One region of the Streptomyces sp. NPDC050287 genome, then DNA from elsewhere that is predicted to be linked to it. Evidence: predicted binding sites of a transcription regulator. Region 1 holds the regulator's gene; each other region holds the start of a gene.
The links. Region 1 encodes HspR, which represses chaperone genes until heat shock. Its sites were predicted from a motif close to TTGAGNNNNNNNNNCTCAA; they were not measured.

Region 2: dnaK (molecular chaperone DnaK) is a predicted target of HspR. The motif match lies at 2,646-2,664, and genes of this name have one in related genera.
Region 3: lon (endopeptidase La) is a predicted target of HspR. The motif match lies at 2,047-2,065, and genes of this name have one in related genera.

The regions. Positions count from the first base shown of each region.
Region 1 is NZ_JBITIY010000007.1:414,308-421,290, reverse strand. It holds gene ACIBK3_RS27065 (GDSL-type esterase/lipase family protein) at 1-948, shown strand, start outside; gene ACIBK3_RS27060 (sugar ABC transporter substrate-binding protein) at 966-2,084, opposite strand; gene ACIBK3_RS27055 (heat shock protein transcriptional repressor HspR) at 2,362-2,814, opposite strand; gene dnaJ (molecular chaperone DnaJ) at 2,820-4,004, opposite strand; gene grpE (nucleotide exchange factor GrpE) at 4,047-4,721, opposite strand; gene dnaK (molecular chaperone DnaK) at 4,718-6,565, opposite strand; gene ACIBK3_RS27035 (low molecular weight phosphatase family protein) at 6,661-6,983, opposite strand, start outside.
Region 2 is NZ_JBITIY010000003.1:717,321-724,303, forward strand. It holds gene ACIBK3_RS13635 (OsmC family peroxiredoxin) at 1-331, shown strand, start outside; gene ACIBK3_RS13640 (hypothetical protein) at 455-1,843, shown strand; gene ACIBK3_RS13645 (glycerophosphodiester phosphodiesterase family protein) at 1,851-2,609, shown strand; gene dnaK (molecular chaperone DnaK) at 2,728-4,605, shown strand; gene ACIBK3_RS13655 (nitrate reductase molybdenum cofactor assembly chaperone) at 4,635-5,096, opposite strand; gene ACIBK3_RS13660 (helix-turn-helix domain-containing protein) at 5,228-6,091, opposite strand; gene ACIBK3_RS13665 (helix-turn-helix domain-containing protein) at 6,264-6,983, opposite strand, start outside.
Region 3 is NZ_JBITIY010000002.1:977,610-984,592, reverse strand. It holds gene lon (endopeptidase La) at 1-2,024, opposite strand, end outside; gene ACIBK3_RS09840 (rhomboid-like protein) at 2,465-3,256, opposite strand; gene ACIBK3_RS09835 (spermidine synthase) at 3,424-4,188, shown strand; gene ACIBK3_RS09830 (response regulator transcription factor) at 4,312-5,049, shown strand; gene ACIBK3_RS09825 (ATP-binding protein) at 5,046-6,155, shown strand; gene ACIBK3_RS09820 (multifunctional oxoglutarate decarboxylase/oxoglutarate dehydrogenase thiamine pyrophosphate-binding subunit/dihydrolipoyllysine-residue succinyltransferase subunit) at 6,437-6,983, shown strand, end outside.

The DNA of each region.
Region 1 (6,983 bases):
GACGGCGTGTACGAGCTGCTCGTCGACGGCCGCCCGGCCGGCCGGGGCAGCGTGACCGGCGGCGACACCCTCACCATCGACATGACCGCCGGAACCGCCGAGCACCGGTCCGGCCCGCCCGGCACCCTCCTCTTCACCGGCCTGCCCCAGACCGACAAGACCGTCGAGATCTGGCTGCCGCACAACGAGACCACCGAACTTCTCGCCCTGCGCACCGACGCCCCCGTCGGACCCGCCCCCGACCCGGGCCGCCCGGTCTGGCTGCACCACGGCAGCTCAATCAGCCACGGCTCGGACGCGGCGGGCCCCACCACCACCTGGCCGGCGCTCGCCGCGCACCTGGGCGGGGTCGAGCTGATCAACCTGGGACTGGGCGGCAGCGCCCTGCTCGACCCGTTCACCGCCCGGACCCTGCGGGACACCCCGGCCGACCTGATCAGCGTCAAGATCGGCATCAACCTGGTCAACGCCGACCTGATGCGGCTGCGCGCCTTCACCCCGGCCGTCCACGGCTTCCTCGACACCATCCGCGAGGGGCACCCCAGCACCCCGCTGCTGGTCGTCTCGCCGATCCTGTGCCCCATCCACGAGGACACCCCCGGCCCCAGCGCCCCGGACTTCAGCTCCCTGAGCACCGGACAGCTGCGGTTCCAGGCGATGGGCGACCCGGCGGAACGGGCGAGCGGCAAGCTCACCCTCGGCGTCATCCGGGACGAACTGGCCCGGATCGTCACCCAGCGATCGGCCGACGACCCGAACCTGCACCACCTCGACGGCCGCGAGCTCTACGGCGAACGGGACCACGCCGAGCTGCCGCTGCCCGACAACCTGCACCCGGACGCCGCCACCCACCGCCGCATCGGCGAACGCTTCGCCGAACTGGCCTTCACGAAGGGCGCCTTCGCCGACAGCGCCAGGACTGCCGGGACTGCCACGCCGGGCACGTAACCGGCCGGCCCGGTCGGCTACTTCAGCTTCGCCGCCGCGCAGTCGCTCTTGAACTCGCTGGTGCAGATGTCGGACACCTTGTAGATGCCGTCCTCGATCACCGTGCTCCTGATGTTGCTCTTCGTCAGGGCGACCACGGGGACCAGTTGCGCCGGGATTCCCTTGTCCGTGGGGCTGTCGACGCTCTCCGAGGCGAGGGCCTCGAACTGGATGTCCTTGCCCTGGACCTTCGCCACGGCCATCTCGGCGGCGGACTCGGCCTCCTGCGGGTACGACTTGTACACGCTCATGTACTGCTCGCCCGTGAGGATCCGCTGCACGGCGTCCAGTTCGGCGTCCTGACCGGTGACCGGCGGCAGCTTGGTGACACCGGCCTCCTTCAGGGCCTTGATGACACCGCCGGCCATGCCGTCGTTGGCGGAGTAGACGCCGACGATGTTGTGCGCGCCGATCGCCGCGATGGCCTGCTTCATGTTGGCCTCGGCGTTCGCGGGCTTCCAGTCGACGGTGTCGTACGACCGGGAGATGATGACCTTGCCCTGAAGCTCGGAGAGCGCGCCCGCCTTGAACTGCTTGGCGTTGGGGTCGGTGGACGAGCCGTTCATCATGACGATCTTCGAGGACGTGTCGACGTCCGACCCCAGGGCCTCCATGAGGGAGCGGCCCTGGACCTCGCCGACCAGTTCGTTGTCGAAGGAGACGTACGCGTCGATCGGGCCCTCGGCGAGGCGGTCGTAGGCGATGACGGGGATGCCCGCGTCCTTCGCCTTCTTCACATCGCCGGCTATGGCGTGCGCGTCGACGGCGTCCAGAATGATGACGTCGACCTGGTCGTCGACCATCTTCTGCAGCTGCTGGGCCTGCGTCTTCGCGTTCGCGTTCGCGTTGGCGTAATCGACCTTGCCCTGCTTGTCGGTGAGTTCGGCGACCTTGGCCTCGATGCTCGGGCGGTCGAACTTGTCGTAGCGGGTGTTCGCCTTCTCCGGCAGCAGCAGCCCCACCGTGATGTCGTTCCCCTTGGTCGGGCTCGCCTCGCTGCTGCTTCCGGTCACTCCCAACGCCCCGCATGCACTCAGGGACAGCGTGAGGGAACCTGCGGCGACTGCGATACCGCTACGACGTGTACGGGTGTTCACTGCGCGTGCCTTCCGAACGAGGGTGCGTATCGCGACCCAGGTGAGGGCAGCAAACGCTGCCTTCACCGAGCCGTCAAGGAGCTATCACTTATTGAGATAGCAAAGTTAAAGGTGTGGTTCCTGTGAAGATATGGGTCATCCGGGGTGGAAGACAACGTCGGCAGACGGAGAAGGACAGCAAAGGGGCCCGGAGGATTCTCCGGGCCCCTTCACACGCTCCAGCCACGCCCACGTGTCCGTGGTCACGCGGTCACGCGGTCACGCGGTCACGCTGCGGTCAGTCCGAGGACTGCTGCCGCTTCGGCCGCCACACCACCAGCGCGCTGGTCTGCTGGACCTCCTGGTACGGGACCAGGTCGCGGCGGTACGAGGCGTGCACCGCCGCCTCGCGCTGCTGCATCGCGGCCGCCGCGCCGTCCAGGGCCGCCTGCAGCTCCGCGACGCGGGACTGGAGGGCGGCGACCTGGTTCTCCAGCTCGATGATCCGCTTGATGCCGGCCAGGTTGACGCCCTCGTCCTGCGACAACTGCTGCACCTGGCGCAGCAGTTCGATGTCGCGGGCCGAGTAGCGGCGGCCCCGGCCGGCGGTGCGGTCCGGGGAGACGAGGCCGAGGCGGTCGTACTGGCGCAGGGTCTGCGGGTGCAGGCCGGACAGCTGGGCCGCCACCGAGATGACGTAAACCGGGGTTTCCTCGGTCAGTTCATACGGGTTGCGTCGACGACCGTCCACCTGACTCATGCTCCCTTCGCGGCCTGGAACAGCTCCGCCCGCGGGTCCTCACCCGCGGTCGCCTCGCGATACACCTCAAGCGCGTCACGAGCCTTCCCCGTAACGTCCTTCGGGACACTCACCTCGACGGTGACCAACAGGTCGCCGCGGGTGCCGTCCTTGCGGACCGCGCCCTTCCCGCGGGCGCGCATGGTGCGGCCGTTGGGCGTGCCCGGCGGCAGCTTCAGCGTCACCGGCGGTCCGCCCAGGGTGGGCACCCTGACCTCGCCGCCGAGGGCCGCCTCGGCGAACGTGACCGGGACGGTCACCGTGAGGTTGTCGCCCTTGCGGCCGAAGACCGGGTGGGCGTCGACATGCACGGTGACGTACAGATCGCCCGCGGGACCGCCGCGTTCACCGGGCGCGCCCTTGCCGCGCAGGCGGATGCGCTGGCTGTCCATGACCCCCGCGGGGATGCGGACCTGCATGGTCCGCGAGGACTTGGCGCGTCCGCTGCCGTGGCAGACCTCGCAGGGGTCCTCGGCGATCAGGCCGCGGCCCTTGCAGTCCGGGCAGGGATCGGTCAGCGAGAAACCTCCGCCGGAACCCCGCGCCACCTGGCCGGTGCCGACGCAGGTCGGGCAGACCCGCGGGTTGCCGTTCTTGTCGCCGGTGCCCGAACAGGCCTTGCACGGCTGCTGACTTGACATGCGCAGCGGGACCGTCGCGCCCTCGATCGCCTCGGTGAAGCTGAGGGTGACCTCGGACTCGATGTCCTGGCCGCGCCTGGGCTGCGTACGCGTGCCCGTGCCCGCGCCGCCCCGGTTGAACAGGCCCCCGAAGACGTCACCGAGTCCGCCGCCGAAGCCGCCGGCTCCCCCGCCGCCCTGGGCGCCGCCTCCGAAGAGGTCGCCCAGGTCGAAGTTGAAGGAACCGCCGGCGCCCGGGCCCGGCCCGGGACGGAAGCCGCCGCTTCCGAACAGGGCGCGTGCCTCGTCGTACTCCTTGCGCTTCTTGGGGTCACCGAGGATGTCGTTGGCCTCGGAGATCTCCTTGAAGCGCTCCTCCGCCTTGACGTTTCCCTTGTTGGCGTCCGGGTGGAACTCGCGGGCGAGCTTCCGGTACGCCTTCTTGATCTCGGCCTCGGTGGCGTCCTTGGGGACGCCGAGGACCTTGTAGTAGTCCTTCTCGATGAAGTCCTTGGTGCTCATCCCCGACGCCCCTCCTTCCTTATCGGCCTTCTCGGTTCAAGCTCAGCCCTCGTCCGGGCCACCGCTCTCCTTGTCGTCGCCCTCTGTGTTCGCGTCCGTCCCCTCGGTCCCGTCTGCCTTGACGGTCTGGGCCCCCGGCTGCGGTTCGGCCACGGCCACCCGCGCGGGGCGGATGGTGCGCTCGCCGATCCGGTACCCGGGCTGCAGAATCGCCACGCACGTCGTCTCGGTGACGTCCGGCGCGTAGCTGTGCATCAGCGCCTCGTGGATCGTCGGGTCGAAGGGCTCGCCCTCCTTGCCGAACTGCTGCAGACCCATCTTGGCCGCGGTGGTCTCCAGCGACTCCGCGACGGACTTGAAGCCGCCGACGAGTTCGCCGTGCTCCCGGGCGCGGCCGATGTCGTCGAGCACGGGCAGGAGTTCGGTCAGGAGGTTCGCGATGGCGATCTCCTTGACCGCGATCCGGTCACGCTCGACCCGGCGGCGGTAGTTCTGGAACTCGGCCTGGAGCCGCTGGAGGTCCGCGGTGCGCTCCTCGAGCGCCTTGCGGGCCTGGTCCAGCTGGGCCGTCAGACCGGCGGTCTGTGCTGCTGCGTCCCCGGCCGGGGCCGCCCCCTCCTCCGCGGAGGGGGAGGCGGCCTGCGGCTCGGCGTCGTCGGGGGTGGCGCCGGAGGGGACGTCGGGCTTCTCTTCGAAGCCCGGGGTCTCCTCCGTCACGCGGCACCGTCCTTGCGCTCGTCGTCCACGATCTCGGCGTCCACGACGTCGTCGTCGGCCTTGGTGTCACCGGCGGCGGCACCCTCCTCGGAGGCGCCGCCGGCGGCCTGCCCGGCGTCGGCGTACATGGCCTGGCCGAGCTTCTGCGAGACCGCGGCGACCTTCTCGGTGGCCGTACGGATCTCAGCTGTGTCCTCGCCCTTGAGCGCGTCCTTCAGCTCGGTGACCGCGGCCTCGACCTCGGTCTTGATCTCGCCGGGGACCTTGTCCTCGTTGTCCTTGAGGAACTTCTCCGTCTGGTAGACGAGCTGCTCGCCCTGGTTGCGGGTCTCGGCGGCCTCGCGGCGGCGGTGGTCCTCCTCCGCGTACTGCTCGGCCTCCTGGCGCATCCGGTCGACCTCGTCCTTCGGCAGCGAGGAGCCGCCGGTGACGGTCATCTTCTGCTCCTTGCCCGTGCCGAGGTCCTTCGCGGTCACGTGCATGATGCCGTTGGCGTCGATGTCGAAGGACACCTCGATCTGCGGGACGCCGCGGGGCGCCGGCGGCAGACCGGTCAGCTCGAACATGCCGAGCTTCTTGTTGTACGCCGCGATCTCGCGCTCACCCTGGTAGACCTGGATCTGCACCGACGGCTGGTTGTCCTCGGCCGTGGTGAAGATCTCCGAACGCTTCGTCGGGATCGTGGTGTTGCGCTCGATCAGCTTGGTCATGATGCCGCCCTTGGTCTCGATACCGAGGGACAGCGGGGTCACGTCGAGGAGCAGGACGTCCTTGACCTCACCCTTGAGGACACCGGCCTGGAGCGAGGCGCCGATGGCGACGACCTCGTCCGGGTTCACACCCTTGTTGGCCTCCTTGCCGCCCGTCAGTTCCTTGACGATCTCGGCGACGGCGGGCATACGGGTGGAGCCACCGACGAGGACGACGTGGTCGATCTCGTTGATGGAGATGCCGGCGTCCTTGATGACGTTGTGGAACGGCGTCTTGCAGCGCTCCAGCAGGTCCGCGGTCAGCTGCTGGAACTGGGCGCGGGTGAGCTTCTCGTCCAGGTGCAGCGGGCCCTCGGCGGACGCCGTGATGTAGGGCAGGTTGATCGAGGTCTCGGTGGAGCTGGACAGCTCGATCTTGGCCTTCTCGGCCGCCTCACGCAGACGCTGCAGCGCCATCTTGTCCTTGGCCAGGTCCACGCCGTGACCGGACTTGAACTGCTGCACCAGGTAGTCGACGACACGCTGGTCCCAGTCGTCGCCACCGAGGTGGTTGTCGCCGTTGGTGGCCTTCACCTCGACGACGCCGTCGCCGATCTCCAGCAGGGACACGTCGAAGGTGCCGCCACCGAGGTCGAAGACGAGGATCGTCTGGTCGTCCTTGTCCAGGCCGTACGCGAGCGCCGCCGCGGTCGGCTCGTTGACGATGCGCAGGACGTTGAGACCGGCGATCTCGCCGGCTTCCTTCGTCGCCTGGCGCTCGGAGTCGTTGAAGTACGCCGGGACGGTGATGACCGCGTCCGTGACCTTCTCGCCCAGGTACGACTCGGCGTCCCGCTTGAGCTTCTGCAGGATGAACGCCGAGATCTGCTGCGGGTTGAAGGGCTTCCCGTCGAGCTCGATCTTCCAGTCGGTGCCCATGTGACGCTTCACCGACCGGATGGTCCGGTCCACGTTGGTCACCGCCTGCCGCTTGGCGACCTCGCCGACGAGCACCTCGCCGTTCTTGGCAAAGGCGACGACGGACGGCGTGGTCCTGGCACCCTCGGCGTTGGTGATGACGGTGGGCTCGCCGCCCTCCAGAACGCTGACGACGGAGTTAGTCGTGCCCAGGTCGATGCCGACCGCACGTGCCATGGTGATCTTCCTCCAGCTGACTTGAGTGGAACGGACTCAAGTGTGCATGACGCCCAGCCTTCGGTCAACAGACCTGAGTCAAGCAGACTCAAGTCTTATCCATCTCTTATACGCAAGGCCGCTCCGACCTGCACCGTTACCGGGTCTCCGCAGAACCGGACCAGGCTTCCCACGAGGTCGTCGATCTCGTGGGCGCACTCGGACAGCACCGCGGAGGACCTTCCCCGGGGGTCCGCGACGTCGTCCTCCTCCGCCGGGACCGGGGCCGCGTGCCCCCGGCGGGCGGCGGCGGCCGCGACCACCGCGGCGAAGTCGCCGGCGCCGTCCGGCCGCCGCCCGTCCCCGTCGGCTTCCCCGCCGGCGAGCCGCACGAACTCCTTCAGGGTGAAGCAGCGCCGCATCGCCGACGGCGCGAGGC
Region 2 (6,983 bases), on a different contig from region 1:
GCCGGTGACCTGGGCCTCCCGTAGCCAGGAAGCGAACGGCAAGACCAGCCCCGAGGAGCTGATCGCGGCCGCTCACTCCAGCTGCTTCTCCATGGCGTTCTCGCACGCCCTCGCCGGGGCCGGCACCCCGCCCACCAAGCTCGTCGCCTCCGCCGACGTCACCTTCCAGCCGGGAGAGGGCATCACCGGCATCCACCTCACCGTCGAGGGCACCGTGCCGGGCATCGAGGAGGAGGCCTTCGTCGCCGCCGCCGAGGAGGCCAAGGCCAACTGCCCCGTCAGCCAGGCACTGAAGGCTGTACCGATCACGCTGTCCGCGAAGCTCGCCTGAGCTCCCTGCGGGACACGACGCCCGCCAGGCCGCCCCTCGCCGGGGCGGCCTGCGCGTGCGCCGGGCCGGTTCGCGGGCACCGGCCCGGGTACATAGCTGAACGGCGGCGGAAGGACGGGAACGGTGGCGGGAACATCCAGCGCGACGACGGCACTCGACTCCGCGACCCGTGAACTGACCCGTACGGTCCTGCTGTTCAGCCTCGACGGCCGGGCCCGCCCGCGTCCCGCCACCTCCGACGCACTCGTCGACCGGCTCGACTTCGGCCGCTTCGCACCCCACCTGAGGACCAGTCAGGCCGTGCTGCCCGTGCCGGTGCTGGCCATGCCCCTGGCGCCCGAGGACCTGCGACCGTCGCACGGCGACCACGGCCTCGCCCTCGCCTCGGCGGACCTCCTGGTCCTCGCCACCCCGCGCGGCGACATCACCCTCGTCGTCGACTGCGAGTTCGCCGCCGACACCCCGCAGGACGCCCTCGCCGGCTGGCTCGCCGACACCTGCTTCGAGCGACGCGGCCTCCTGCTCGGCGACCGGCCGCTGCTGGACGCGGTCAACGAACGTCTTGCCCTGCCGACGCCGCTCGCCTACGGCCAGAACGTCCACCAACTCGTCTTCCCCGGGGGGCGGTTGCTGCACGACCTGCTGTCCGCCGACCTCACCGGCGCCGCCCACAGGCACACCCTGCTCAACGCGATCGTCTACCGAGGCCGGATGCCGGCGCACCGCACACCCGATGCCGAGGACGCCCTGCCGCCCAACCTCAGGAACCACGGCGTCACCCTCTCCACACACGGCCGTGGCGTCTCCGTCCAGGCCGGCTGGGCCCCGCACGTCGAGAACGGCCTCGTCCTGGTCGCCGTCGGCATGATCTCCGCCCTCGCCGTCCTCCAGCGCACCCGCCTGGCCGCCTTCGACACGATGCGCGCCAACGAGCTGGCCCCGATGACGGACTCCCCGTACGAGGTCCGCTCCCTCATCTCGCGCCTGTCGGCCGGGGTGAACGAACTCCAGCTGGACCTGGCCTTCGGCGTCGAGGCGTACGTCGACAGCCTGCTGATCCCGGAGATGCTCATGGAGGCCTTCCAGTCCTCCCTGCGCGACACCCTCGGCATCCGCGACAGCCTGGAGAACTCCGCGCGCATGGTCGAGCGCCTGACCTCCGTCATCAGCGCCCGCTCCGCCGCCCTGGACGCCGAACTCGCCGAACGCGACGACCGCCGCGACCGGACGGTCTCCGCGCTGGTCGCCGCCGCCACCCTGATCGCGCTGCCGCCGACCCTGCTGCTGGCGTTCTTCGGGGTCAACGGCACCAACGTCCACGACGACCGCTCCATCCTCGACCTCGGCACCTACGGCACGGCGTACGCGCTGGCCTGGTTTCCCTTCGTGATCCTCGTCGTGATCGGATACGTCCTGCTGCGCCGGGTCGGCAGACGCTCCGGCTCCCTCCTGTCCCCGCCCGACGGCCGGCCCGCACCGGTGCCCGCGCCCCGATCCCCGTCCGGGAGCTGACCCGCCGATGCCGCGACGACCCGCCGTGTCCGCGCACCGGGGCGGCTCCGAACTCGCCGGCGCCGCCACCTGGGAGGCGTACGAGGACGCGGTCCGCTCCGGTGCCGAGTACGCCGAGTTCGACATCCGCCGTACGTCCGACGGCGTTCTCGTCGTCTACCACGACGCCCGCGTCGCACCCGCAGGCCCGCCCTTGTCGACGCTCACCCACGCCGAGCTCAGCGCGCGCGCCGGATACGCCGTCCCGGCCGTCGAGGACGTCATGTCCCTGATCGCCGGGAAGCTGGTCGGGCACCTGGACCTGAAGGAAGTGGGGTACGAGCGCGCGGTGATCGACCGGGCCACCGCCCTGCTCGGCGCCGACGGCTTTGTCGCCACCACCCTGGAGGACCGTTCCGTCGCCGCCATCGCCCGGGCCTTCCCCCGGGCGCGCACCCTGCTCTCCCTGGGCCGGGACCGCCGGGAGATCGCCCCCGCCCGGCTGGCGGCCACCCGGCTGAGCGAGCTGCTTCCGATACGGCGGGTCCGGGCCTGCGGCGCCTCCGGAGTCGCCGTCCACCACCGGCTGGCTCGGGCCGGCGTGCTGCGCGAGGCGGCCCGGCACGGACTGTTCACCATGGTGTGGACGGTCAACGAGGACCTGCCGCTGCGCACCTTCCTCGCCGATCCGCGCGTCGACGTCCTGGTCACCGACCGCCCCCGCCGCGCCCTCGCGCTGCGCGGCGGACGGCACGACGAGCGCCCGGCGGGGTACCCGTCCCCATGAGACCGGGGCATCCGTCCCGTGACAGGGAGCCACCCATTGACAAGAACGCACTCAAGTTTTGTGCTGGAGTGGCGAGGCTCCTGGCGTGAGGCTTCCTGGCGGCCGGAAGGGGACAGCGATGGCACGTGCGGTCGGTATAGATCTCGGGACCACGAACTCGGTGGTGGCCGTGCTGGAGGGCGGTGAGCCCACCGTCGTCGCCAACGCGGAGGGGGCCCGGACCACCCCGTCGGTCGTGGCCTTCGCCAAGAACGGCGAGGTGCTCGTCGGCGAGGTCGCCAAGCGGCAGGCGGTGACGAACGTGGAGCGCACCGCCCGCTCGGTCAAGCGGTACATGGGCGACCCGGGCTGGCGGTTCCCGGACCAGGGCACGATCGACGGCACCCGCTACCGGGCGCAGGAGCTGTCCGCGCGGGTGCTGCAGAAGCTGAAGCGGGACGCGGAGTCCTACCTCGGCGAGGACGTCACGGACGCCGTGATCACCGTACCGGCGTACTTCGACGACACCCAGCGGCAGGCCACCAAGGAGGCCGGCGAGATCGCCGGTCTGAACGTCCTCAGGATCATCAACGAGCCGACCGCCGCCGCCCTCGCCTACGGCCTCGACCGGGGCGAGGAGCAGACGGTGCTCGTCTTCGACCTGGGCGGCGGCACCTTCGACGTGTCGCTGCTGGACATCGGCGACGGCGTCATCGAGGTCAAGGCCACCAACGGCGACACCCACCTCGGCGGCGACGACTGGGACCAGCGGATCGTCGAGCACCTGGTGAAGACGTTCAAGGGGCAGTACGGCATCGACCTCGCGGGCGACAAGATGGCCCTGCAGCGGCTGCGTGAGGGCGCCGAGAAGGCCAAGATCGAGCTGTCCAGTTCCTCCGAGACGACCATCAACCTGCCCTACATCACCGCCTCCGCCGAGGGCCCCCTCCACCTCGACGAGAAGCTGACCCGCGCCCAGTTCCAGGAGCTCACCGCCGACCTCCTCGACCGCTGCAGGACCCCCTTCCACCAGGCGGTCAAGGACGCCGGCATCAAGCTCGCCGCGATCGACCACGTCATCCTCGTCGGCGGCTCGACCCGGATGCCCGCGGTGACCGAGCTGGTCAAGGAACTCACCGGCAAGGACCCGCACAAGGGCGTCAACCCGGACGAGGTCGTCGCCGTCGGCGCCGCGCTCCAGGCCGGCGTCATCCGCGGCGACGTGAAGGACGTGCTGCTGCTCGACGTCACCCCGCTGTCCCTGGGCATCGAGACCAAGGGCGGCATCATGACCAAGCTCATCGAACGCAACACCACGATCCCCACCCGCCGGTCGGAGATCTTCACCACCGCCGCCGACAACCAGCCCTCGGTCGGCATCCAGGTCTACCAGGGCGAACGGGAGATCGCCGCGTACAACAAGAAGCTCGGCGTCTTCGACCTCACCGGTCTGCCGCCCGCGCCCCGCGGGGTGCCGCAGATCGAGGTCGCCTTCGACATCGACGCGAACGGGATCATGCACGTCTCGGCGAAGGACCTCGCGACCGGCCGGGAACAGAAGATGACCGTCACCGGCGGCTCCGCACTGCCCAAGGACGACATCGACCGCATGATGCGCGAGGCCGAGCAGTACGCCGAGGAGGACCGCCGGCGCCGGGAGGCCGCGGAGACCCGCAACCAGGCCGAACAACTCGTGTATCAGACCGACAAGTTCCTCCGTGAGAACGAGGAGAGGATCCCGGCCGAGACCAAGGGCGAGGTGGAGTCGGCGGTCGCGGAGGTCAAGCAGCTCCTGGAGCAGAACGCCGAGACGAACGCCCTGCGCACGGGCGTCGAGAAACTCGCCTCCGTCAGCCAGAAGATGGGCCAGGCCATGTACGCCCAGGCCCAGCAGACTCCGCCGGAGGACACCTCCGACCGGCACGGCTCACCGCAGGACGAGGAGGGCGTGGTCGACGCGGAGATCGTCGACGACGAGAAGGACCACAAGAGCGGGGGCGCCGGCGGCGCGGCCTAGGCCCGGCTTCAGCGGGAGCAGGCCCGGCTTCAGCGGGACTTCGGCAGTGCGGCGCACACGGCGTCCAGGACCGTGGCGTACGGCGTGCCGAACTCGGTGAGGCGGGTGCGGAGCGACTCCAGGCCGGCACGGTGCTCGGTGAGCAGGTCCGTGTCGCCGGTGCGGGCCGCGCACTCCAGTACCGCGGGCAGGAAGTCGGGCTGCTCCTCGCCGGCGAACTCCAGCCCGTGCTCGCGGTACACCTCCTCGAAGCGGACCAGCGAGCCGCCCCGGGACCGGCTCAGGTACAGGCTGTGCGGCTCGTTCCCGGCATCGAAGACCCGCACGTAATGCGCGGCCAGTTCGTCCGGGGGAGTCACCGCCGCGTGGTCGGTGAACTCCCGCAGCTGCGGGGCCGCTTCGCGCAGCAGCGGGAGGCGGGCGTGGAAGTCGTCGCCGGGGTACGTCAGGCAGAGCGCCGCCCCCTGGTACAGCACCGCGTCCGAGGGCATCGGGCCTCCTCCTTGACGTCGTCACGCGCGCCTTCTTGCCTGCCCGTGGCTGCTTCTTCGAACCTACGGCGGGGCGGGGGAGCGCACCCGCTGACGGGGCCCGTACGGGTCAGCGGGTGCGGCGGTGTCCCTCAGAAGTCGTCCCGCCGCTCCCGCAGCAGCTTCTTGGTGCGCTCCGCCGAGGCCGCCCGCGCCGACATGTGGTCCAGGACCTCCAGATGCGTGGCGACCTCCTTGCGGGAGTCGAGATAGAGGGCGCCGGTGAGGTACTCGGTGAAGACCAGGTCGGGCAGTTCCGGCTCACCGAAGCGGAAGAGGGAGAAGGGCGCGTACGTCCCCGGGTGCGGGCCGTCCTCGAACTCGGCGATCTGGAGCGTGACCCGGTCGCGCTCGGCGAACCGGAGGAGCTGGTCCAGCTGGTCGCGCATGACCTCGCCGCGGATGCTCACCGGCCGCCGCAGTACCGTCTCGTCCATGATCACCCACAGGTGGGGCGGGTCCGGCCGGTCCAGCAGCCGCTGCCGGGCCATCCGCAGCGACACATGCCGCTCGATGGCCGCCGGCACCGTCTGCCCGACCGTCCCGGCCTCCAGCACGGCGCGCGCGTAATCCTCGGTCTGCAGCAGGCCGGGCACGAAGTGCGGCTCGTAGGAGCGGATGATCCGGGCGGCGCCCTCCAGGCTCACGTACATGCTGAACCAGTCCGGCAGCACGTCGTGGAACCGCTGCCACCAGCCCGGCTGGTTCGCCTCCTCGGCCAGCGCGACGAACGAGGCCGCCTCGTGCTCCGGGACGCCGTACGTCTCCAGCAGCACCTGCACGTACGGGATCTTCAGTGCGACGTCGGCCATCTCCATCCGACGTACCGTCGCGGGGGCCACCCGCAGTACCTGCGCGGCCTCCTCGCGTTTGAGGCCGGCCGCCTCCCGCAGCTCCTGCAGCCGCCTGCCCAGCACCACCTGACCCACGGTGGGCGCGGGACGCCGCTCGCTCACGCCACGCCTCCCCTACGCGTCGAAGCCCGGATGCAGTGTGTCATGTTCCGGTATAAGTCTCAGCGGTCACAGCGGCTTCGTTGTCACAGCTTCACTACTTCGACTACCCCGCTTTTCCCTCACCTCATGGGTGATCGACCCCTGTTGTCCGGTTCGCGAGTGGGTGATCCCCTCAGGGAAGCAGGGACTGAAGGTACTTGACCGTCGCCGGGTCGGCCGGGACCAGGGTCTCGATGGCCAGCTCGGCGACGGTCACGTCCATCGGGGTGTTGAAGGTGGAGATGGAGGAGACGAAGGACAGCGTCCGGCCCTCGTGCTCGATCCGCATCGGCAACGCGAAGTACGGGACCGGCTGTGCCGCTTCCTCCGGCTGGTCCGCCGCCCCCGTCCGCGGCACCGGATACGCCGCGACCTCCTCGTACAGGGTCCGCAACTGCTGCGAGCGGTGCAGGGCGATCTGCCGTTCCATCTGTGCGAGCAGATGCCCGCGCCACTCGGGCAGGTTGCGGATGCGCGGCGCCAGCCCCTGCGGGTGCAGGGTCAGCCGCATGGCGTTGAGCGGCTGAGTGAGCAGGAACTCCGGGATGCCGTCCAGGAGCGCCAGGATGCCCCGGTTGGCCGCGACGACGTTGTACAGCGCGTCGACCACCAGCGCCGGGTAGGGCTCGTAGCCCTGGATCAGCCGCTCCAGCCCCTCGCGCAGGGCGTCCAGCGCGGGATCGTCCAGCGGGGTCTCCGGGTAGCGGGGTGCGTAGCCGGCCGCCAGCAGCAGCGCGTTGCGCTCCCGCACGGGCACGTCCAGGTGCTCGGCCAGCCTGAGCACCATCTCCTCGCTCGGCTTGGACCGGCCCGTCTCGATGAAACTGATGTGCCGTGCCGAGGAGTCCGCCCG
Region 3 (6,983 bases), on a different contig from region 1:
CCCACGGGCAGTTCCAGCTCCGCGCCACGCGAGCGCAGGAAGCTCAGCGCGATCTGCGCCGACTCCTTCATCACGTCGCCGAGCTGCCCGGTCAGGGTCAGACCCGCGGCACCCGTCTCCGGGTCGGCCAGCGACGCCTCGACGTACAGGACGTCACCGCCCGCGCCCGTGACGGCGAGACCCGTCGCCACGCCCGGCACCGCGGTCCGCCGCTCGGCCGGATCCTGGGCGGCCTCCGGCACATGGTGGGGCCGGCCGATCAGAGCGCGCAGATCCTCGTCCCGGACCATGAACGGCAGCTTCCGCTCGCCCAGTTCGTGCTGGGCCGCGACCTTGCGCAGCAGCCGCGCGATGGACCGCTCCAGGGTGCGGACGCCGGCCTCACGGGTGTACTCCCCGGCGAGCTTGCGCAGCGCGCTCTCGTCGAGCGTGACCTCGTCCTTGCTGAGACCGGCCCGCTCCAGCTGACGCGGCAGCAGGTGGTCACGGGCGATGACGATCTTCTCGTCCTCCGTGTACCCGTCGAGCCGGACCAGCTCCATCCGGTCGAGCAGTGCCTCCGGGATCGCCTCCAGCACGTTGGCCGTGGCGAGGAAGACGACATCCGACAGATCGAGCTCGACCTCCAGGTAGTGGTCCCGGAAGGTGTGGTTCTGCGCCGGGTCGAGAACCTCCAGCAGAGCGGCGGCCGGGTCGCCCCGGAAGTCCGACCCCACCTTGTCGATCTCGTCGAGCAGCACCACCGGGTTCATGGACCCGGCCTCCTTGACGGCGCGGACGATCCGCCCGGGCAGCGCGCCCACATACGTACGCCGGTGCCCACGGATCTCGGCTTCGTCCCGCACGCCGCCGAGCGCGACGCGGACGAACTTCCGCCCCATCGCGTGCGCGACGGACTCACCCAGCGAGGTCTTGCCGACACCGGGCGGTCCGACGAGCGCCAGCACGGCACCCCCACGGCGCCCGCCGATGACACCCAGGCCCCGGTCCGTACGACGCTTGCGCACGGCCAGGTACTCGGTGATCCGCTCCTTCACGTCCTGAAGCCCGGCGTGCTCGGCGTCGAGGATCGCCTTGGCGCCCTGGATGTCGTACTGGTCCTCGGTCCGCTCGTTCCACGGCAGCTCCAGCACGGTGTCGAGCCAGGTCCGGATCCACGACCCCTCGGGCGACTGGTCACTGGCCCGCTCCAGCTTGTCGACCTCCTTGAGAGCGGCCTCACGGACCTTCTCCGGCAGATCGGCGGCTTCGACACGGCTCCGGTAGTCATCGGACTCCTCGCCCTCCGACTCCCCGTTGAGCTCGCGCAGTTCCTTGCGTACGGCCTCCAGCTGACGCCGCAGCAGGAACTCCCGCTGCTGCTTGTCGACACCCTCCTGGACGTCCTTGGCGATGGTCTCGGCGACATCCTGCTCGGCGAGGTGGTCCCGCAGCTGCTGGGTGGCGAGCCTCAGCCGGGTCACCGGGTCGGCGGTCTCCAGCAGTTCCACCTTCTGTTCGGTGGTCAGGAAGGGCGAGTACCCGGAGTTGTCGGCGAGAGCGGACACATCGTCGATCGCCTGCACCCGGTCCACGACCTGCCAGGCACCACGCTTCCGCAGCCAGGCCGTGGCAAGCGCCTTGTACTCCTTGACGAGTTCGGCGACATGCCCCGGCAGCGGCTCGGGCACGCTCTCGTCGATCCTCGTTCCCTCGACCCACAGCGCCGCACCCGGCCCCGTGGTCCCCGCACCGATCTTCACCCGCCCGCGGCCGCGGATGAGGGCACCGGGGTCACCGTCGGCCAGCCGGCCGACCTGCTCGACGGTGCCGAGCACACCGGTGCTCGCGTACGTCCCGTCGATGCGCGGCACCAGCAGAACCCGGGGCTTGCCGGGCTCCGAGCGCGCGGCGGCCTGAGCGGCCTCCACCGCGGCCCGCACATCGGCGTCATTCAGGTCCAGCGGAACCACCATTCCGGGCAGCACGACCTCGTCGTCGAGCGGCAGCACAGGCAGAGTGAGCGGTGTGGACGTCGAAGCCATGATCTCCCCTTCGGCAGTCAAGTTGAGCTATGCCGACTCAATGCCTGGGAGCCCCGGATTGTTCCCCACCCCTCGTTCGCTCTGAGCGATCACGTCACCGGTGTCCCGCGACGGTGGACCTGGCTGGGCCGGCCTGACTGCGCATGCGTCAGTCCCCTGGCCGCGCAGAGAGGTTGGCCATGCATCTCGGCCTTACTGATCCGACCGGGCCCGCGCTTGCCTGATGATCCGTCGGAACCCGACGGGTGGATTCCCGTCGACCGCGCCTTTGCCGAGGTGGCAGACCGTTTCGGCGGCGACGCGGAGCATGGACTACCCGGCCGCACCTGTGCCCCCTGGGCTGCGCCGCCCGACCTCGCCGGCACACCCGAGTTCGCCGGTACCCCCGAGTTCGCCGGTACCCCCGACCGCGCCGGCACACCCGACCGCGCCCGCGACCGCTACCCCCGCCGCCACCGCCGCACCGAAGGCCACAACGCCACCCCCACCGCGAACGCCGTCAGATGCCCCCAGTTCGTCAGCGGATCCGTGAACGCGATCAGGTCCATCACCAGCATGACCCCGACCCCGACCACCAACGGCCACCGCAGCCACGGCGTGAGCAGCCCGGCCAGCGCCCCCGCCCCGGCGGCGACGCCGAAGCTCACGCCGTAGTCGAGGCGATGCAGCGAGCTGTCCGGCAGGTGCCCGACCAGCACCCCGATACCCACGGCCCCCTCGGTCACCACCGTGGCGAGGACATGCCCGAGCAGAAAAACACAGGCCGTCCGCGCTCCCCCTATCCGCCGCTCCAGCGCCGTGAAGACCACCACGAGCCCGATCGCGTACGGCGACAGCATCCCGCCCGCGATCCACACCGCACTCGCCAGCAGCACCGGCACAGGCGTCCGCAAGAGGTGGGCCACATCGGTGCTGGAACCCTGGTGCAGGGTGTGCACGAGCGAAGGCGCGGCGTGCTCCGTGACCAGCGAGGTGACGACGAGGACGACGACGTAACCGAAGGTGAACGGCGTACCGGCGGGCGTCGGCAGCAACCGCCACGGGCGAAGACGCCGAGCAGCAGCCACCGCCACAGGCGCCGCGGTCTCCGCCACCGGCACCCGAGCCTCGCGGGCCCGCTGCCCCGGCAGTCCCGGCAGCAGCCCCGACACATCGGCGAAGCAGGCGTCGTACGGCGGAGCAACCGCACCCACGGGCGGCGTCGCGTCGGCAGCCCTCGCAGTCCGTTCCACGGTGAGGCGCTCCTTCCGTTTCGCCCCACCCTCAGCGTCCCACGCGACGCTGTCTGTGACGGGCGCCACGAAAGCCGCCATTCACAGCAACTTCCCAGAAAGCCCCCCGGCCCACCGTGACCCGTCAACGCCCTCCCCCCGCACCGCGCACGTGCCAGGATGGTCCGGTGCTCACCCCGTACGACATCCCCGACCATCCCGAGACGCCCGAAGTCCTGGACCGGCGCGAGGGCCCGCACGGCGAGATCGTGCTGCGGCGGCACGGCGGGTTGCTGCAGATCATCGCCAACGGCTGCTTCCTGATGGACACTTCGGACGGCCGTTCCGAAAGGCGGCTGGTCGACGCGGCGCTGGAGGCGCTCAACGCACTCCACGCGCCGGACTTACCGCACGTACCCCACTCACCCCGCGCACCGCACGAACCGCGCCCCCTCGACCCCCGCCCCACCCTGCTCATCGGCGGCCTGGGCGTCGGTTTCTCCCTCGCCCACGCCGCCGCCGACCCCCGCTGGGCCCGCATCACGGTGGTGGAACGCGAGCCCGCCGTCATCGACTGGCACCGCGACGGCGGCCCCCTGTCCGCGCTTACCTCCACCGCCCTGGCAGACCCCCGCACCGAGATTCTGAAAAACGATCTGGTCGCATTCGTCAATGAGACATGCGACACATTCGATGCGCTGTGCCTCGACGTCGACAACGGCCCCGACTGGACGGTCACGGACGACAACGACAGCCTCTACTCACCCGCCGGACTCGCAAGCTGCGCAAGGGTGTTGAGGCCAGGAGGGGTACTGGCGGTGTGGTCGGCCCAGCCCTCACCGGAATTCGAGGGAACCTTGCGGAATGCCGGGTTCCAACAGGTGCGTACCGAAGAGATCCCCGTTGCCCGGGGCGTTCCGGACGTCGTGCATCTCGCCGTCCGGCCTGGATAGCAAAGGCGCGGTAACTGCCCGTACCCTGCTTCCCTGACGCCGATCATTCAAGCGTCAATCGCAGTCATGCGCAGACAAGGAACCACCCCACTGGTTCCGGAAAGCACACCTCAGGGGCGGGCGATGGAGCAGACACACACCTCCCACAACGGCACGACGGCGACTCCGGGCGCACAGCGCCGGGTCCTGGTCGTCGAGGACGACCCGACGATCGTGGACGCCATCGCGACCCGCCTGCGCGCCGAGGGATTCCTCGTGCAAACGGCGGTCGACGGTCCGTCCGCCGTGGACACGGCAGAGGCCTGGCAGCCCGATCTGCTGATCCTCGACATCATGCTGCCCGGCTTCGACGGTCTGGAGGTCTGCCGCCGCGTGCAGGCCGCCCGGCCGGTGCCGGTGCTCATGCTCACCGCGCGCGACGACGAGACCGACATGCTGGTCGGACTGGGCGTCGGCGCCGACGACTACATGACGAAGCCCTTCTCCATGCGGGAACTCGCGGCACGCGTCCATGTGCTGCTGCGCCGCGTCGAGCGGGCCGCGCTGGCCGCCGCGACACCGCGCAGCGGCATCCTGCGGCTCGGCGAACTGGAGATCGACCACGCGCAGCGCCGGGTCCGGGTGCGCTCCGAGGACGTCCATCTGACGCCCACGGAGTTCGACCTCCTGGTCTGCCTGGCGAACACCCCGCGCGCGGTGCTCTCCCGGGAGCAGCTGCTGGCCGAGGTGTGGGACTGGGCGGACGCCTCCGGCACCCGCACGGTCGACAGCCACATCAAGGCGCTGCGCCGGAAGATCGGCGCCGAACGGATCCGGACGGTGCACGGCGTCGGCTACGCCCTGGAGACGCCGACGCCATGAGCGACGGGCCGACCGGTCGGAGAAACCCCAGGGAGCCCTGGGTCGGCGTGGTGAGCCCGTTCTCGATCAAGACCAAGCTGGGAGCGCTGGTCGTCACCTCGGTCCTGATCACCACCGGGCTGTCGATGATCGCGGTGCGCACCAAGACGGAGCTGCGCTTCATCACGGTGTTCTCGATGATCGCCACACTCCTCATTACGCAGTTCGTGGCCCATTCGCTCACCGCGCCGCTGGACGACATGAACGCGGTGGCCAAGTCGATCTCGCACGGCGACTACACCCGCCGGGTGCGCGAGCACCGCCGCGACGAGCTGGGCGACCTGGCCCAGACGATCAACCGCATGGCGGACGACCTGGAGGCGCAGGAACGGCAGCGCAAGGAACTCGTGGCGAACGTCTCCCACGAGTTGCGCACACCGATCGCGGGTCTGCGCGCGGTCCTGGAGAACATCGTCGACGGGGTGACCCAGGCCGACCCGGAGACCATGCGGACGGCCCTGAAACAGACGGAGCGGCTCGGCCGGCTGGTCGAGACGCTGCTGGACCTGTCCCGGCTGGACAACGGGGTCGTACCGCTGCGCAAACGCCGCTTCGAGGTGTGGCCGTATCTCTCGGGCGTCCTGAAGGAGGCCAACATGGTGGCCTCCGCGCGCGCGGGCATCGCCTCCGGCTCCGGCAGTCACACCCGTACGGACGTCCATCTCCACCTCGACGTGTCCCCGCCGGAGCTGACCGCGCACGCGGACCCGGAGCGGATCCACCAGGTCGTGGCGAATCTCATCGACAACGCGGTCAAGCACAGCCCGCCGCACGGCCGGGTCACCGTCAAGGCGCGGCGCGGGGCCCGGCCCGAGTCCCTGGAGCTGGAGGTTCTCGACGAGGGCCCCGGCATTCCGCAGTCGGAGTGGCACCGGGTCTTCGAGCGGTTCAACCGCGGCAGCGTGAACCGGCCGCACGGACCCGGCAGCGACGGCGGTACCGGGCTCGGGCTGGCGATCGCCCGGTGGGCGGTGGATCTGCACGGCGGCCGCATCGGAGTGGCCGAATCCAAGCGGGGTTGCCGGATTCTTGTCACCCTTCCGGGACTTCCATCTCTGCCAAGTTGACGTAAAGTTCGAAACGGAACCGCAAGATCCACGGGCGTCCGCACGGCTGGACACGTGTGATCAGGCACAGGCCCGCGCGCTCGGCGCGCCGAGGCCCGGCCGAGTCATCCCTCGCGAAGCGGAACCTCGCTTGTTTCCCGCCATTCACACCCCCGAAACCCGCGCTTTGATGTGACTTACACGACGATGGACGGGCCCGGCCTGACCTTCCCGGTCAGCAAGGCGTAGCCTTGATTCCCGCTGTCCATCACCTTGTGAAGCGGAAGAGGGCGGTTGCCGCCGTGTCGCCACAGTCCCCCAGTAACTCGAGCATCTCGACCGACACCGACCATGCGGGGAAGAACCCCGCGGCCGCGTTCGGGCCCAACGAGTGGCTCGTCGACGAGATCTATCAGCAGTACCTCCAGGACCCGAACTCGGTAGACCGTGCCTGGTGGGACTTCTTCGCCGACTACAAGCCGGGGGCGGCTGCCGCCTCGGCTCCGGCGGGTACTGCGGCCGCGGGGGCCGCAGGGACCACCACCCCGGCCCGGCCCGCACCCGCGGCCCCGCCGGCTCAGGCGCCCGCTCCGGCCCCGGCTCCCGCGCAGGCCGCTCCGGCGCCCGCCGCGAAGCCCGCCGCCGCGGCTCCTGCGCCCGCCAAGGCCGCCGCACCCGCCCAGGCGGCTCCGGCCGCTCCGGCCGCGAAGCCCGCCGCCAGGCCGGCGGCCAAGGCCGAGTCCGCCGCGGCGCCCGAGGGCCCGCAGCTGGTGACGCTGCGCGGCCCCGCCGCCGCGGTCGCGAAGAACATGAACGCCTCGCTGGAACTGCCCACGGCCACGTCCGTGC